One region of the Streptomyces sp. NPDC050448 genome, then DNA from elsewhere that is predicted to be linked to it. Evidence: riboswitches for the same ligand, from Rfam matches in the RefSeq annotation. Region 1 holds a riboswitch; the other holds the start of a gene.
The links. Region 1 has a riboswitch for cobalamin ahead of AB0I68_RS03610 (ribonucleoside-diphosphate reductase subunit alpha). Riboswitches for the same ligand answer to the same signal wherever they lie in the genome.

Region 1 (7,539 bases):
CGGCTCCAGCGCCCCGCCGTGTGATTCGTAGTTGACTCTCGTTCCGCTATACGGACGGGGGCTTACGTTCACCGGGCGGCCCCCGTAGATTCCCTGCGCTTACGCAGATGATCAACGAGGGGACGAAGATCATGCCGGAACCGGAAGCAACAGGTGCAGAACGCAACGCGGCGAGTCCGAGCACGGCGACGGACTCGCCTTCCGCGTCAGGGGGGATGACCCCGAAGTCGATCGCCGCCTGGGTGCTCGTCGGACTCATCGGGGCCCTCGGCTGGGGCATCCTGGCGCTCTCGCGCGGCGAGGAGATCTCGGCCGCCTGGCTGCTCGCCGCCGCGCTGGGCTCGTACGCCATCGGCTACCGCTTCTACGCGCGCTTCATCGCCGACCGGGTCCTGAAGGTCGACAAGACGCGGGCCACCCCGGCCGAACGCCTTGACAACGGTGTCGACTTCCACCCCACCGACCGCCGGGTGCTCTTCGGCCACCACTTCGCCGCGGTCGCCGGCGCCGGCCCGCTGGTCGGCCCCGTGCTCGCCGCGCAGATGGGCTATCTGCCGGGCACCATCTGGATCGTCGCGGGCGTCATCTTCGCGGGCGCCGTCCAGGACATGGTCACCCTCTTCTTCTCCACCCGTCGCGACGGGCGCTCGCTCGGCCAGATGGCCCGGGACGAGATCGGCCCCGTCGGCGGAATCGCCGCCCTGATCGCCGTGTTCGCCATCATGATCATTCTGCTGGCGGTGCTCGCACTCGTCATCGTCAACGCGCTGGCGCACTCCCCCTGGGGTGTCTTCTCCATCGGCATGACCATCCCGATCGCCCTCTTCATGGGCTTCTACCTGCGCGTGCTGCGGCCGGGCCGGGTCACGGAGATCTCCGTCATCGGCGTCGCGCTGCTGCTGCTCGCCATCGTCGCGGGCGGCTGGGTCGCCGAGTCCTCACTGGCGAGCACCTTCACCCTGGAGAAGGAGACCCTGGTCCTCTGGATGGTCGCGTACGGCTTCATCGCGTCGGTGCTGCCGGTGTGGATGCTGCTCGCGCCCCGCGACTACCTCTCCACCTTCATGAAGGTGGGCACCATCGCGCTGCTCGCCCTCGGCGTGGTCATCGCCATGCCGACCCTGAAGATGCCGGCGGTCACCGACTTCGCCGCCCGCGGGGACGGGCCGGTCTTCGCCGGGTCGATGTTCCCCTTCGTCTTCATCACCATCGCCTGCGGCGCCCTGTCCGGCTTCCACGCCCTCGTCTCCTCGGGCACCACCCCGAAGATGATCCAGAAGGAGACCCAGGTCCGGGTCATCGGCTACGGCGCCATGCTGACGGAGTCGTTCGTCGCCGTCATGGCGATCATCGCGGCCACCATCATCGAACCCGGCCTGTTCTTCGCGGTGAACTCCCCCGCCGGCGTCATCGGCGCCACGGTCGAGACCGCCTCGCAGGCCGTGACCCACTTCGGCTTCGCCGTCTCGCCCGAGTTCCTCACGCAGGCCGCCAAGGACGTCGAGGAGGCCAGCCTGCTGTCCCGTACGGGCGGCGCGCCGACCTTCGCACTCGGAATGTCGGAGATCTTCTCGTCCGTGGTCGGCGGCGCCGGGATGAAGGCGTTCTGGTACCACTTCGCGATCATGTTCGAGGCGCTGTTCATCCTGACCACCCTCGACGCGGGCACCCGCGTCGGCCGGTTCATGCTCCAGGACACCCTCGGCAACGTGCACAAGTCCTTCAAGGACATCAGCTGGAAGCCGGGCGTGTGGCTGGCGAGCGCACTCGTCGTCGGCGGCTGGGGCTACTTCCTGTGGGTCGGCATCAAGGACCCGCTGGGCGGCATCAACCAGCTGTTCCCACTGTTCGGGATCGCGAACCAGCTGCTCGCGGCGGTGGCCCTGGCCGTCTGCACCACGCTGCTGGTGAAGTCCGGGCGGCTCAAGTGGGCCTGGGTGACCGGCGTCCCGCTGGCCTGGGACGTGGCGGTCACGCTCACCGCGAGCTACCAGAAGGTCTTCTCCGACGACGTGAAGGTCGGGTTCTTCGCGCAGCGCGACAAGTACCAGGACGGCATCGACGCCGGGAAGGTGCTCAAGCCCGCGAAGAACATGGACGAGATGCACACCATCGTCACCAACGCCACGGTCGACGGCGTGCTGTCGGCGCTGTTCGCGGCGCTGATCATCATCGTGCTGCTGGACGCGGCGCGGACCTGCCTCAAGGCGGTCCGCAGCCCGGAGGCGGTCAGGCTCTCCGAGGTCCCGTGGGCCGAGTCGAAGATCATCGCCCCGGCCGGGCTCATCGCGACGGCCGAGGAGCGGGCGGAACTCGCCGCCGCCGGCCTCGACTCGGGCGGCGGCCGCGCGAAGGAGCCGGTGGCGTGAGCGGCGTCCGCGCGGCGCTGGCGAAGGCACGGTTCTTCGTACGGGAGTTCTCGGGCGAGGCGGCGTACGACCGGTACGTCGCGCACGCCCGCACGCACGACCCGGAGGCCGAGGTCCTGACCCGGCGCGCCTTCGAACGCGCCCGCACGGACGCCCGCGAGGCCAACCCCCAAGAGGGCTTCCGCTGCTGTTGACCCACCGCGAAAGGGCCCCGTCCACCCGGCGGGGCCCCGACGGTGTCTCCGACGAGAGCGCCGGGCGCCGACAGCGTCCCGCAGACTCGTCGCCATGGACATCGTGATCAGAACAGCCGTGCCCGCGGACTACGCGGAGCTCGGGGACATCACCGCCCAGGCCTATCTCGACGACGGGCTCCTGGACGCCAACGAGGACGACTCCTACGAGCGGGCGCTGCGGGACGTCGCCGGGCGGGCCGCCGATGCCGAGGTGCTCGTGGCCACCCTCGGCGGCATGCTGCTCGGCGGGGTGACCTTCGCGCCGCCCGGCAGCCGCATGGCCGACCTCGCCGGGCCCGGCGAGGCCGAGTTCCGGATGCTGACGGTGGCCCGCGCGGGCCGCGGCCGGGGCGCGGGCGAGGCCCTGGTGCGTGCCTGCATCCAGCGGGCGCGGGCCATCGAGGGCGTGACGCGCCTGGTGCTCTCGACCCAGGCCGCGAGCCCCGCCGCGCACCGGATCTACGAGCGTCTGGGCTTCGTACGGACCCCCGAACGGGACTGGTCCCCGGTCCCGACGGTGCCGTTGCTGACCTACGCATTGGAGCTGCGCGTACCCGGGCGGTAGCGGGCCGACACAACATGTGGGGGGTCGCGCATCAACGGCCCCCCACATGTATGCTCATGCTCGCTGTCGTCGCAGGGGAATCCGGTGCGAATCCGGAACTGTCCCGCAACGGTATGAAGTACACCCATTGGTGTCACCGCAAGTCCGAGGACCTGCCGACAGTGCGCCCGGCTCGACCGAACCGGGTGCCGATACGTCCGGGCCTCGCGGTTGGGCCGGTGGACGCCGTGCGGTGTGAGCGTGCCCTGCCAGGCCCTGCCCCGCGCGCGCCCGCTCGCGCCCGCACCGCAGGTGTCCCGGAGCCGAGCGAGGGAGAGCTCCCCCCGTGACCATCGCGCCTTCCGCACCGCGCGCCGAGTCCGACCCGTCCGACACCGGAATCGAGACCGGGGGACCTGGGGCCGCGCTGCTGCGTACCCTCACCGAGCTGACGGCCGACCTCCCCGACACCGACCCGGGCCGGGTCGCCGCCGCCGCGCTCCGCGGGCGCAGCGCCGCCGCCGACGAGGCCGAGCTGCGCGGGCTGGCCACGGAGGCCGCCGCCGGTCTGATCTCCGAGGACCCGGCGTACTCCCGGCTCGCCGCCCGGCTGCTGACGCTGGCCGTCGCGGAGGAAGCCGCCGGCCAGGGAGCCACCTCCTTCTCCGCCTCCGTCGCGGTCGGCCACCGCGAGGGCCTGATCGCCGACCGCACCGCCGAGTTCGTGACGCTGCACGCGAGCCGCCTGGACGCGCTGGTCGAGCACACGCTCGCCGAGGGCGCCGACGACCGCTTCGGTTTCTTCGGCCTGCGCACCCTGCACAGCCGCTACCTGCTGCGCCACCCGATCACCCGCCAGGTCATCGAGACCCCGCAGCACTTCATGCTGCGCGTGGCCTGCGGCCTCGCCGAGAACGACAGCGTCCAGGCCGTCGAGGAAGTGGCCTCGCTGTACCGGCTGATGAGCCGCCTCGACTATCTGCCGTCCTCCCCCACGCTCTTCAACTCCGGCACCCGGCACCCGCAGATGTCCTCCTGCTACCTGCTGGACTCCCCGCTGGACGAGCTCGACTCGATCTACGACCGCTACCACCAGGTCGCGCGCCTGTCGAAGCACGCCGGCGGCATCGGCCTCTCGTACTCCCGCATCCGGGCCCGCGGTTCGCTGATCCGCGGTACGAACGGCCACTCCAACGGCATCGTGCCGTTCCTGAAGACCCTCGACGCCTCCGTCGCCGCCGTGAACCAGGGCGGCCGCCGCAAGGGTGCCGCCGCCGTCTACCTGGAGACCTGGCACGCGGACATCGAGGAGTTCCTGGAGCTCCGCGACAACACCGGCGAGGACCAGCGCCGTACGCACAACCTGAACCTGGCGCACTGGGTGCCGGACGAGTTCATGCGCCGTGTGAACGCGGACGCAGACTGGTCGCTGTTCTCCCCGGCCGACGTGCCCGAGCTGGTCGACCTGTGGGGCGACGAGTTCGACGCCGCGTACCGCAAGGCCGAGGCGGACGGCCTGGCCCGCAAGACCATGCCCGCCCGCGACCTGTACGGCCGGATGATGCGCACCCTCGCGCAGACCGGCCAGGGCTGGATGACCTTCAAGGACGCGTCCAACCGCACGGCGAACCAGACCGCCGAGCCGGGCAAGGTCGTGCACTCCTCGAACCTGTGCACCGAGATCCTCGAGGTCACCAACGACGGCGAGACGGCCGTCTGCAACCTCGGCTCGGTCAACCTGGGCGCGTTCGTCCTCACCGAGACGGGTGAGATGGACTGGGAGCGGCTGGACGAGACCGTCCGCACCGCCGTGACCTTCCTCGACCGCGTCGTGGACATCAACTTCTACCCGACCGAGCAGGCCGGGCGCTCCAACTCCCGCTGGCGCCCGGTGGGCCTGGGCGCGATGGGTCTGCAGGACGTCTTCTTCAAGCTGCGCCTGCCCTTCGACTCCGCCGAGGCGAGGGCCCTCTCCACCAAGATCGCCGAGCGCATCATGCTCGCGGCGTACGAGGCCTCCTGCGACCTGGCCGAGCGCCACGGCCCGCTGCCGGCCTGGTCGCAGACCCGTACGGCCCGCGGTGTCCTGCACCCGGACCACTACGACACCGAGCGCGCCTGGCCCGAGCGCTGGGACGCCCTGCGCGCCCGCGTCGCCGAGAGCGGCATGCGCAACTCCCTGCTCCTCGCCATCGCCCCGACCGCGACGATCGCCTCGATCGCCGGCGTGTACGAGTGCATCGAGCCGCAGGTCTCCAACCTCTTCAAGCGCGAGACGCTGAGCGGTGAGTTCCTCCAGGTCAACGGCTACCTGGTGGAGGAGCTGAAGCAGCTCGGCGTGTGGGACGCCCAGACCCGCGAGGCCCTGCGCGACTCCAGCGGCTCGGTCCAGGGCTTCGGCTGGATCCCGGCCGAGGTGCGCGAGCTGTACCGCACGGCGTGGGAGATCCCGCAGCGCGGCCTGATCGACATGGCCGCGGCCCGTACGCCGTACCTCGACCAGTCGCAGTCGCTGAACCTGTTCCTGGAGACGCCGACCATCGGGAAGCTGTCCTCGATGTACGCGTACGCCTGGAAGCAGGGCCTGAAGACCACGTACTACCTGCGCTCGCGCCCGGCGACCAAGATCGCCCGCGCCGCGCAGGCGGCCACCCCCGTCGCGCTGCCGCAGGCGGTCGCGGACGCCGAGGCGCTGGCCTGCTCCCTTGAGAACCCCGAGTCCTGCGAGGCCTGCCAGTAATGAGCTCCACCGACAAGAAGAACCTGCTCGACCCTGGCTTCGAGCTGACGCTGCGTCCCATGCGCTACCCGGACTTCTACGAGCGCTACCGGGACGCGATCAAGAACACGTGGACCGTCGAGGAGGTCGACCTCCACTCGGACGTCGCCGACCTCGCGAAGCTGACGCCCGCCGAGCAGCACATGATCGGCCGCCTCGTCGCGTTCTTCGCGACGGGTGACTCGATCGTCTCGAACAACCTGGTGCTGACGCTCTACAAGCACATCAACTCCCCGGAGGCGCGCCTGTACCTGTCGCGCCAGCTGTTCGAGGAGGCCGTGCACGTCCAGTTCTATCTGACGCTGCTCGACACCTACCTGCCCGACCCGGACGACCGCGCGGCCGCCTTCGACGCGGTCGAGGAGATCCCGTCGATCCGCGAGAAGGCGCAGTTCTGCTTCAGGTGGATGGACTCGGTCGAGAAGATCGAGCGGCTGGAGACGCAGGCCGACCGCCGTCGCTTCCTGCTGAACCTGATCTGCTTCGCCGCGTGCATCGAGGGCCTGTTCTTCTACGGCGCCTTCGCGTACGTGTACTGGTTCCGCTCGCGCGGCCTGCTGCACGGCCTGGCCACCGGCACCAACTGGGTGTTCCGCGACGAGACCATGCACATGAACTTCGCGTTCGAGGTCGTGGACACGGTCCGCAAGGAGGAGCCGGAGCTCTTCGACGACGCCCTCCGGCAGCAGGTCACCGACATGCTGAAGGAGGCCGTGGAGGCGGAGCTGCAGTTCGGCCGCGACCTGTGCGGTGACGGCCTGCCGGGCATGAACACCGAGTCGATGCGCGAGTACCTGGAGTGCGTCGCGGACCAGCGCCTGGTCCGCCTCGGCTTCCCGCCGGTCTACGGCTCGCAGAACCCGTTCTCCTTCATGGAGCTGCAGGGTGTCCAGGAGCTGACGAACTTCTTCGAGCGCCGTCCGTCGGCCTACCAGGTCGCGGTCGAGGGCACGGTCGACCTGGACGAGGACTTCTAAGTCCCGTCCGGTCGCCGTCGGTACGGCTTGATAGCGTCCCCGCCCATGGGAAGCAGCATCCGGTTCACCGGGTTCTCGGGCGGGGGCGCTTCGTCATGTCCGGGGCGGGCGGCATGACCGGCACCGGCTGGGCCGGGCGGGCCCGGCTGCGGCCGGGGGGCATGCTGTACGGGGGCGCCGTCGGGTCCGCCACCGCGCACGCGCACCACTCCGTGCAGGTCATCGCCGCGCTGGGCGGGGACGAGCTGCTGCTGGCCGGGCCGGCCGGGGAGCCCTTCAGGTGCCGGGCGTACGTGGTCCCGGCCGGGGTGCGGCACTCCGTGCTGGGCGGGACCGCACGCGGGGTGGTGCTGCACTACGACCCCCTCTCCGTGGCCGGGCGCCGGCTCGCGGCGCTGGCGGGGGACGCGGCAGACCTCGTACCGGCCACCGGCCTGCCCGCCGATCCCTTCGAGGCGGCGTGCGCGCTGGACTCCGTACTCCCCCGGGGCCCGCTGCCGGCCGCGGACCCGCATCCCGGGGTGGTGCGGGTGCTGGACTGGCTGCCCGGACGGGAACACGTACGGCTGTCCCAGGCGGCCGAGGTGGCGTGCCTGTCGGAGAGCCGCCTCGCGCACCTCTTCCGGTCCGAGCT
Region 2 (7,539 bases), on a different contig from region 1:
GACTTGACGAACTGGAACACCCCGATCGGCCAGCCCTGGTTCCACGCGCGCAGCGCCAGCCCGAAGGCCGCCGTCGACTTGCCCTTGCCCGGGCCGGTGTGGACGAAGACGAGCGGGCGGTTGCGGCGCTGGCGCGTCGTGAGTCCGTCGTCCGGAATGACGGTCGGCTGTCCCTGCGGCATTACGCGGCCCTCCTGGTGGTGTGGTGAGACGGGGAAGTCACTGCGGTACGTACGTTCTTCACGAGCCCGGCCAGCGAGTCGGACCGCAGCCCGTCGAGCGTGACGGCGGGCCCGCCGAGGTCGGCGGCCAGTACGCCGGCCAGCCCCAGCCGGACCGGCCCCGACTCGCAGTCCACGACCACCGACGCGACGCCCTCGGCCTGGAGCAGCCGGGCGCTGCGCCCGGCCAGCTCGCGCGGCGTGCCGTCCGCCCGGCCGCCGGCGGAACCGGCCGAGGTGGCCCGCCCGTCGGTGACGACCACGAGCAGCGGACGGCGGCTCGGATCCCGCATCCGCTCGATCCGCAGCACCTCGTGGGCCTTCAGCAGGCCCGCGGCGAGCGGGGTGCGCCCGCCGGTCGGCAGCTGCTCGAGCCGGGCCGCGGCCGCGTCCACCGAGGAGGTGGGCGGCAGCGCCAGCTCGGCGGCGGCGCCGCGGAAAGTGATCAGACCGACCTTGTCCCGGCGCTGGTAGGCGTCCAGCAGCAGCGAGAGCACCGCGCCCTTGACCGCGCTCATGCGCTGCCGGGCGGCCATCGAGCCGGAGGCGTCGACGACGAAGAGGACCAGGTTGCCCTCGCGTCCCTCCCGGGTGGCCTGGCGCAGGTCGTCCTTGCGGACGACGAGCCCGCGCCCGGTGCGCCCGCGTGCCTTCTGGTGCGGGGCGGCGGCCTGGACGGTCGCGGCGAGGTGCAGCTTCGTCAGGTGGCCGCGGGGGCGCTGGGCGCCGGTGGTCCGGCCGTGCGCGGTCCGGGCGCGCGAACGCCGCCCGGACGCGCCCTCGCCGAGGCCCGGCACGCTGAGCATCTTGGTCCGGAACGGCTCGGCGGCCCGTACGGCGGCCTGCTCGGGCGCGGCGCCGTCCTGGGAGGCGGGCTGCGGCTCGGGGGCCTCCGGTGCGTCCGGGGCCGGCGGGGTCGCGTCGTCCTGGGCCTCGGGGGACTCAGGGGCCTCGGGCGCCCCGGGTCCGCCGCCCTGCGGGGGGACCCCGCCGCCTCCGCCGTCCGGGCCTCCGCCGTCCGGGCCGCCGTCGTCCGGACCCTCGGGCTCCGGGTCGGGCTCGTTCTCCGGCTCCTCGTCGGGGAACCGGTCCAGGATCTCGTCGAGCTTGTCCTCGTCGAGGCCCGGCGCGTCGAAGGGGGCACGCCTGCGTCGGTGGGGGAGCGCCAGCAGCGCGGCCTGCCGTACGTCCTCCTTGCGCACCTCGGTCCGCCCGGCCCACGCGGCCAGCGCGGTCGCCGTACGGGCCATCACGATGTCGGCGCGCATGCCGTCGACCTCGAAGGCGGCGCAGGTCGCGGCGATCTGGAGCAGCGAGGCGTCGCCGAGGCGGACCTGCGGGAGCAGGGCCCGGGCGGCCACGACACGGGCGCGCACGTCCTGTTCGTCGCCGGCCCAGCGGGTCGCGAAGCCGGCCGGGTCGTCCTCGTACGCGAGCCGGCGGCGCACCACCTCGACGCGCTGGACGGGCTCGCGGGAGGCCGCCACCTCGACGGTCAGCCCGAACCGGTCGAGGAGCTGCGGGCGGAGCTCGCCCTCCTCGGGGTTCATGGTGCCGACGAGCAGGAAGCGGGCGGCGTGGCGTACGGAGACGCCCTCGCGCTCGACGTAGGAGGCGCCCATCGCGGCGGCGTCGAGGAGCAGGTCGATCAGGTGGTCGTGGAGCAGGTTGACCTCGTCGACGTACAGGATCCCGCGGTGCGCGTCGGCCAGCAGACCGGGCTCGAAGGCCTTCACGCCTTCGGCGAGGGCACGTTCGATGTCGAGGGCGCCGACGAGGCGGTCCTCGGAGGCGCCGACGGGCAGCTCCACCATCCGGGCGGGGCGAGCGGTTCCGGGGCCGGCCTCGTGCGGGCCGTCCGGGCACGAGGGGTCGGGTGCGCCCGGCGCGCAGGAGAACCGGCAGCCGGGGACGACGTCGACCTGCGGCAGCAGCGCGGACAGCGCGCGGACGGCGGTGGACTTGGCGGTGCCCTTCTCGCCGCGCACGAGCACGCCGCCGACCGCTGGGCTCACGGCGTTGAGCAGGAGCGCCAGCCGCAGGTCGGTCTGGCCGACCACTGCGGTGAACGGGTAGGGCGTGCTCATGCGTTGCTCACTCCTTCTGTACGGATGTGCCTACGGCAGTTCGGATCCGGCCGGCTGGGGCGGGCCGCCCGCGGGGCCCGGCCCGTCACGGCGCCCCCGGCGGGAGGAAGGGGAGGCCCGACGGGGCTCCGCCCTCGATCAGGCGGAGCAGGGCGGCGGTGTCCGCGTGTTCCTCGATCAGATCGCCGAGCAGGTCCAGCTGCTCTTCCCGCAGCGCGGAGAACGACGTGTCCGGCGCCGGGACGAACCGGCGGCCCGCGGCCGAGGCCACCTCCCGCAGGAACGCCCGGCGGAAGCCGTCCGACTCCAGCGAGCCGTGCCAGTGGGTGCCCCAGACCGACCCGACCCGGCAGCCGTCCAGGAACGGCTCCCCGCCGAGGACTTCGGCCACCCCGTGGTGGATCTCGTAGCCCGTCACCGGTTCGCCCAGCGCCGAACCCTCCGGCCGCGCCAGGGTCTTCTCCCGCTCGAAGCGGATCCGCACCGGCAGCAGGCCGAGGCCGTCCACCGAGCCCGCCCGCGACTCGACCTCGTCCTCGATGTGCTCGCCGAGCACCTGGAAGCCGCCGCAGATGCCCAGGACCGGCCGGCCCTGCGCGGCCCGCCGCGCCAAGGCGTCGGCCAAGCCGCGCTCGCGCAGCCACTCCAGGGCCTTCACCGTGCCGCGCGTACCGGGTACGACGACCAGGTCCGCGTCGGCCAGCTCCTCCGCCCGGTCCACGAACCGCACCACCACGCCCGGTTCCGCGGCCAGCGCGTCGACGTCCGTGAAGTTCGACATCAGCGGCACCGCGCACACCGCGACCCGCAGGACGTCCTCGCCGACCGGCGGCGCCACGACCGACTCGCGCACCGCGCCCCGCAGGGAGACCCGGAGCCCGTCCTCCTCGTCGATGCCCAGGCCGTGCTGGAAGGGGAGGACGCCGTACGTCCCCCGCCCGGTGAGGGAACGCAGCATCTCCATGCCCGGCTCCAGCAGCGACACGTCGCCGCGGAACTTGTTCACCATGTATCCCGCGATCAGCGACTGGTCCTGCGGCGACAGCAGCGCCGTCGTACCGAAGAACGAGGCGAAGACCCCGCCCCGGTCGATGTCCCCGACCACGACCACCGGGAACCGCGCGGCCCGCGCGATGCCCATGTTCACGATGTCGGTCCGGCGCAGGTTGATCTCGGCCGGACTGCCCGCCCCCTCGCAGATCACGGCGTCATACGTGCCCCGCAGCTGCTCCAGACAGTCCGTGACGACGCCGAGCAATTGCTCCTGGCGCCCGCCGTGGTAGCCGCGCGCACTCATCTCGCCCACCGGCTTGCCCAGCAGCACCACCTGGCTGCTGCGGTCGCTGCCGGGCTTGAGCAGCACCGGGTTCATCAGCGCCGTCGGCTCCACGCACGCCGCCTGCGCCTGCATCGCCTGGGCACGCCCGATCTCGGCGCCCTCGCGCGTCACGAACGAGTTCAGCGACATGTTCTGCGCCTTGAAGGGCGCCACCTTCACGCCCTGCCGGGCCAGCCAGCGGCAGATGCCCGCCGTGACCACGCTCTTGCCCGCGTCCGATGTCGTGCCGGCGACGAGGAGTCCTCCGCCCAGCTTCCCGCCGCTCATCGGCGTCCCCTCCCAGCCCGACGTGACACCGCACAGCGCAGTGCCACACACGCCCCGAGGGCCAGCCACGTCACCTGCCGTGACAGCCGCACGGCCCGTTCGATGTCCGCGACCTCCACCGGCCGCCCCGCCTCGCCGTTCAGCACGGCCCGGTGCTCGACCCGCCCCCCGTACGCCAGGGTGCCCCCCAGCCGTACGCCGAGCGCCCCGGCGAACGAGGCCTCCACGGGCCCGGCGTTCGGGCTCGGGTGCTTGGCGGCGTCCGCACGCCAGGCCCGTACGGCTCCCCGCCGGTCGGGGCCGGCCAGTACGGCGGCCAGGGCGGTCAGCCGGGCGCCCGGCCAGCCCGCGAGATCGTCGAGCCGGGCCGAGGCCCAGCCGTAGCGCAGGTACCGCGGCGACTTGTGGCCCACCATCGCGTCCAGGGTGTTCACGGCGCGGAACGCCAGCAGCCCGGGGACACCGGCTGCGGCGCCCCACACCAGGGCCCCGACCACCGCGTCGGAGGTGTTCTCGGCGACCGACTCCACGACGGCGCGGGCCATCTGCCGCTCGTCCAGGGCCTGCGGGTCGCGCCCGCACAGGTGCGGCAGCCGTTCGCGGGCCACCTCGGCGTCCCCGGCGGCGAGCGCGCCGCCGATGGCGCGGGCCTCGCGGCCCAGGGAGGTGCCGCCGACGACGGCCCAGGTGGCCGCTGCGGTCAGGGCGATACGGGCGGCCGCGGGCCGGGAGCGCACGGCGCGGGCGCCCAGCGCACCGACGGCGGCCGCGCCCCCGGCGCAGACGAAGGTGTGGACGAGGCCCCGGGCGCGGTCGTCGCGCCACAGGGCGCGTTCGACGGCGGCGGCGGCTCGTCCGAAGGCGGCCACGGGGTGCCCTCGGCGCGGATCACCGAGGATCCGGTCGCCGATCAGGCCCGCCGTGGCGCCGTACGCGAAGACGCGATCGGCACGCATGGTGGCAGGTATGTCCTCACTCAGGGTCCGCGCCCTGGTTCGACGTGTCCGGCGGTGGGAGTTCCTGGCTCCCGGGGCGCACGTGCCGCGTGCTCCCCGGTGACAGTGGCGGGACCGCGCCGGATTCGCACCGGACTTCCTCTCCATGCCGCCGTATTGGCTCGGGCAGTCCACCACGCACCGCGAAGGCCCGTCAACTCGCCGTTGACCTGCGGCGAGGCAGGTCACAGGAACAGGTCACGGGGACGGGAAAGCTCCCCCCGGGAAACCCGGAGGGAGCTTTCGTACGCCGTGCCCGAGCCCGGTCAGGCGACGATCAGGTAGAACCCGTACGCCACCGCTGCCGCGACGAGCGCGAAGCAGGCGTACGCACCGCTGCGGGCCAGGGTGGCGGCGGCGCCCTGCTCGGTGGCGGCCTCGTGCTTGGAGAGGCCCACCAGGCCCATCGTGAACAGGGCCACGAGCGCGACGGTGGCGGAGAGGCTGACCCCGAAGACGGAGCCGAGTGCTGCCCAGTCGATCTTCATACTGCGGATTCCTCTGTCGTTCTCGGGGTCAGACCGCGGCGGCCGGAGCCGCAGGGGCCGCCGGGATGGTGGCCTTCAGGGCGTCGTCCGTGACCGCGGCGGTCGTACCGGCGGCGGCTTCGGCGGCCATGGTCGGCGGGACGGTGACGGCGGCCATGGCCGTGGTGACGACGCCCGGCTCCTCGGCCGCGGCCGGCTGCGCGTCGTTGACGTTGCTGTGGTCGACGACCTGACGGCGCGAGATGGCCCAGATGGCGACGCAGGAGGCGATCAGGAAGAGCGCGACGGCTGCGACGCCGATGTCACCGGTGCGCATGACCAGCTCGGCACCGGAGGCGACGACGGCGGCGGCCGGCAGGGTCAGGCCCCAGGCGATGAACATGCGGGTGGCGGTGGACCAGCGGACCACACCGCCCTTGCGGCCCAGGCCCGCACCCATGACGGCGCCGGAGCACGCGTGGGTGGTGGAGAGGGAGAAGCCGAGGCTGGAGGAGGCCAGGATGACGCTGGCGGCCGAGGTCTGGGCGGCGAAGCCCTGCTGCGGCTGCAGGTCGGTCAGACCGCTGCCCAGGGTGCGGATGATGCGCCAGCCGCCCAGGGAGGTGCCCAGCGCGATGGCCATGCCGGCGGAGATGATGACCCATACCGGCGGGTTCGCGCCGGAGTCCAGGGCGCCGCCCGCGACGAGGGCGAGGGTGATGATGCCCATCGTCTTCTGCGCGTCATTGGTGCCGTGCGCGAGGGAGACGAGACCGGCCGAGGCGATCTGGCCGGCGCGGTAGCCCTTGGTGGAGGTCTTCTGGCCGACCTTGCCGCCGAGCCTGTACGTGACCTTCGCGGCCAGCATCGCGGCCACGCCGGCCACGATCGGGGCGGCGACGGCGGGGATGAGCACCTTGGTGACGACCACGCTGCCGTTGACCGCGCCGATGCCGGCGGAGGCGACCGCGGCACCGATCAGGCCGCCCATCAGGGCGTGGGACGAGCTGGAGGGGAGTCCGACCAGCCAGGTGACGAGGTTCCAGAGGATCGCGCCGACCAGCGCGGCGAAGATCACTTCCGGCTGGATGCCCTCCTCGTTGATCAGGCCCTTGGAGATCGTCTTGGCGACCTCCACGGACATGAACGCGCCGACGAGGTTGAGCACGGCGGACATGGCCACCGCCGTCTTGGGCTTGAGGGCGCCGGTCGAGATGGTGGTGGCCATCGCGTTGGCTGTGTCGTGGAAACCGTTCGTGAAGTCGAACACGAGAGCGGTAATGATCACGATCCCGAGGAGAAGCGTTATGTGCTCCATTTACCCAGGCTTCTGTTTGACGTCAGTGGCTCGGCGACCGTAGGCAACCTGAGTGAACGGAAGATGAACTGACTTGGGCGGAGCGGTGTACTGGCCCGTCGTGCCATCGGGACCTTCGTCCGGTTTTTTTGGCTGATATACCGATTAACGCACGTCAAAGCAGGGTGAATGAACGGCTCCGCAGGGGGCCGGAAGCCCCCGGGTCCGCCCCGGAGGGGCTCGGGAAGTGATCCAGATCACTCCGCCGGCCGGCCTGTGGGGGGCTCTTCGTGATCCCTTCCCGACCCCGCCCGGCCGTATTCGGAGTATTCCGCTCCAGTGGCCGGCCCGGGCTGCCGCCTCGACACTGGAGCGGTGCGTACCGCCACAGCGACGGCCGCGGCCGTCGCGACCACCCTCGTCGGCGCCGCCGCGGCCGCGGTCGCGGCCGGCCGCTGCGCCGCCGACGCCGCCCTGCGGCACGAACCCGGTCGCCCCCTGCCCGGCGGGCCGCGGCTCAGCGTCCACTCCGCGGGCTCCGGGGAGATCGAGCTGACCCGCTCGCTGGCCTCCCTGCGCCCCGGTACGTACGGGCTCGCCGCCCCGGGGGTGCACGCCGTGGTCGGGCCCGTCCTCGACGGAGCCGCGCACGGCCCGGACACCGTCGTACGCCGGCTCCTCTCCGTCACCCACGGCAGCCTCGACCCCGGCACCCGGGTGGCCCTCACCCCCCAGGTCCACCAGGGCAATCCCGGCACCGCCCTCGGGCTCGACCACGCCGACGTGGACGTCCCCGGCGAGCTCGGCGCGCTGCCCGCCTGGTTCGTGCCCGCCGCCCGCGACACCTGGGTGATCGCCGTGCACGG

Region 2: linked by a shared signal. The riboswitch ahead of AB0I68_RS00350 (cobalamin biosynthesis protein) and the one ahead of AB0I68_RS03610 (ribonucleoside-diphosphate reductase subunit alpha) in region 1 are both predicted to bind cobalamin.

What each region holds. Positions count from the first base shown of each region.
Region 1 covers NZ_JBFAJR010000002.1:178,928-186,466, forward strand. Annotated here, with positions in the region: gene AB0I68_RS03590 (GntR family transcriptional regulator) at 1-24, shown strand, start outside; gene AB0I68_RS03595 (carbon starvation CstA family protein) at 216-2,369, shown strand; gene AB0I68_RS03600 (YbdD/YjiX family protein) at 2,366-2,563, shown strand; gene AB0I68_RS03605 (GNAT family N-acetyltransferase) at 2,658-3,170, shown strand; cobalamin riboswitch at 3,214-3,345, shown strand; gene AB0I68_RS03610 (ribonucleoside-diphosphate reductase subunit alpha) at 3,502-5,889, shown strand; gene AB0I68_RS03615 (ribonucleotide-diphosphate reductase subunit beta) at 5,889-6,905, shown strand; gene AB0I68_RS03620 (helix-turn-helix domain-containing protein) at 7,019-7,539, shown strand, end outside.
Region 2 covers NZ_JBFAJR010000001.1:60,662-68,200, reverse strand. Annotated here, with positions in the region: gene cobO (cob(I)yrinic acid a,c-diamide adenosyltransferase) at 1-182, opposite strand, end outside; gene AB0I68_RS00360 (putative cobaltochelatase) at 182-2,308, opposite strand; gene AB0I68_RS00355 (cobyric acid synthase) at 2,394-3,899, opposite strand; gene AB0I68_RS00350 (cobalamin biosynthesis protein) at 3,911-4,870, opposite strand; cobalamin riboswitch at 4,909-5,060, opposite strand; gene AB0I68_RS00345 (hypothetical protein) at 5,176-5,397, opposite strand; gene AB0I68_RS00340 (inorganic phosphate transporter) at 5,426-6,694, opposite strand; gene AB0I68_RS00335 (alpha/beta fold hydrolase) at 7,049-7,539, shown strand, end outside.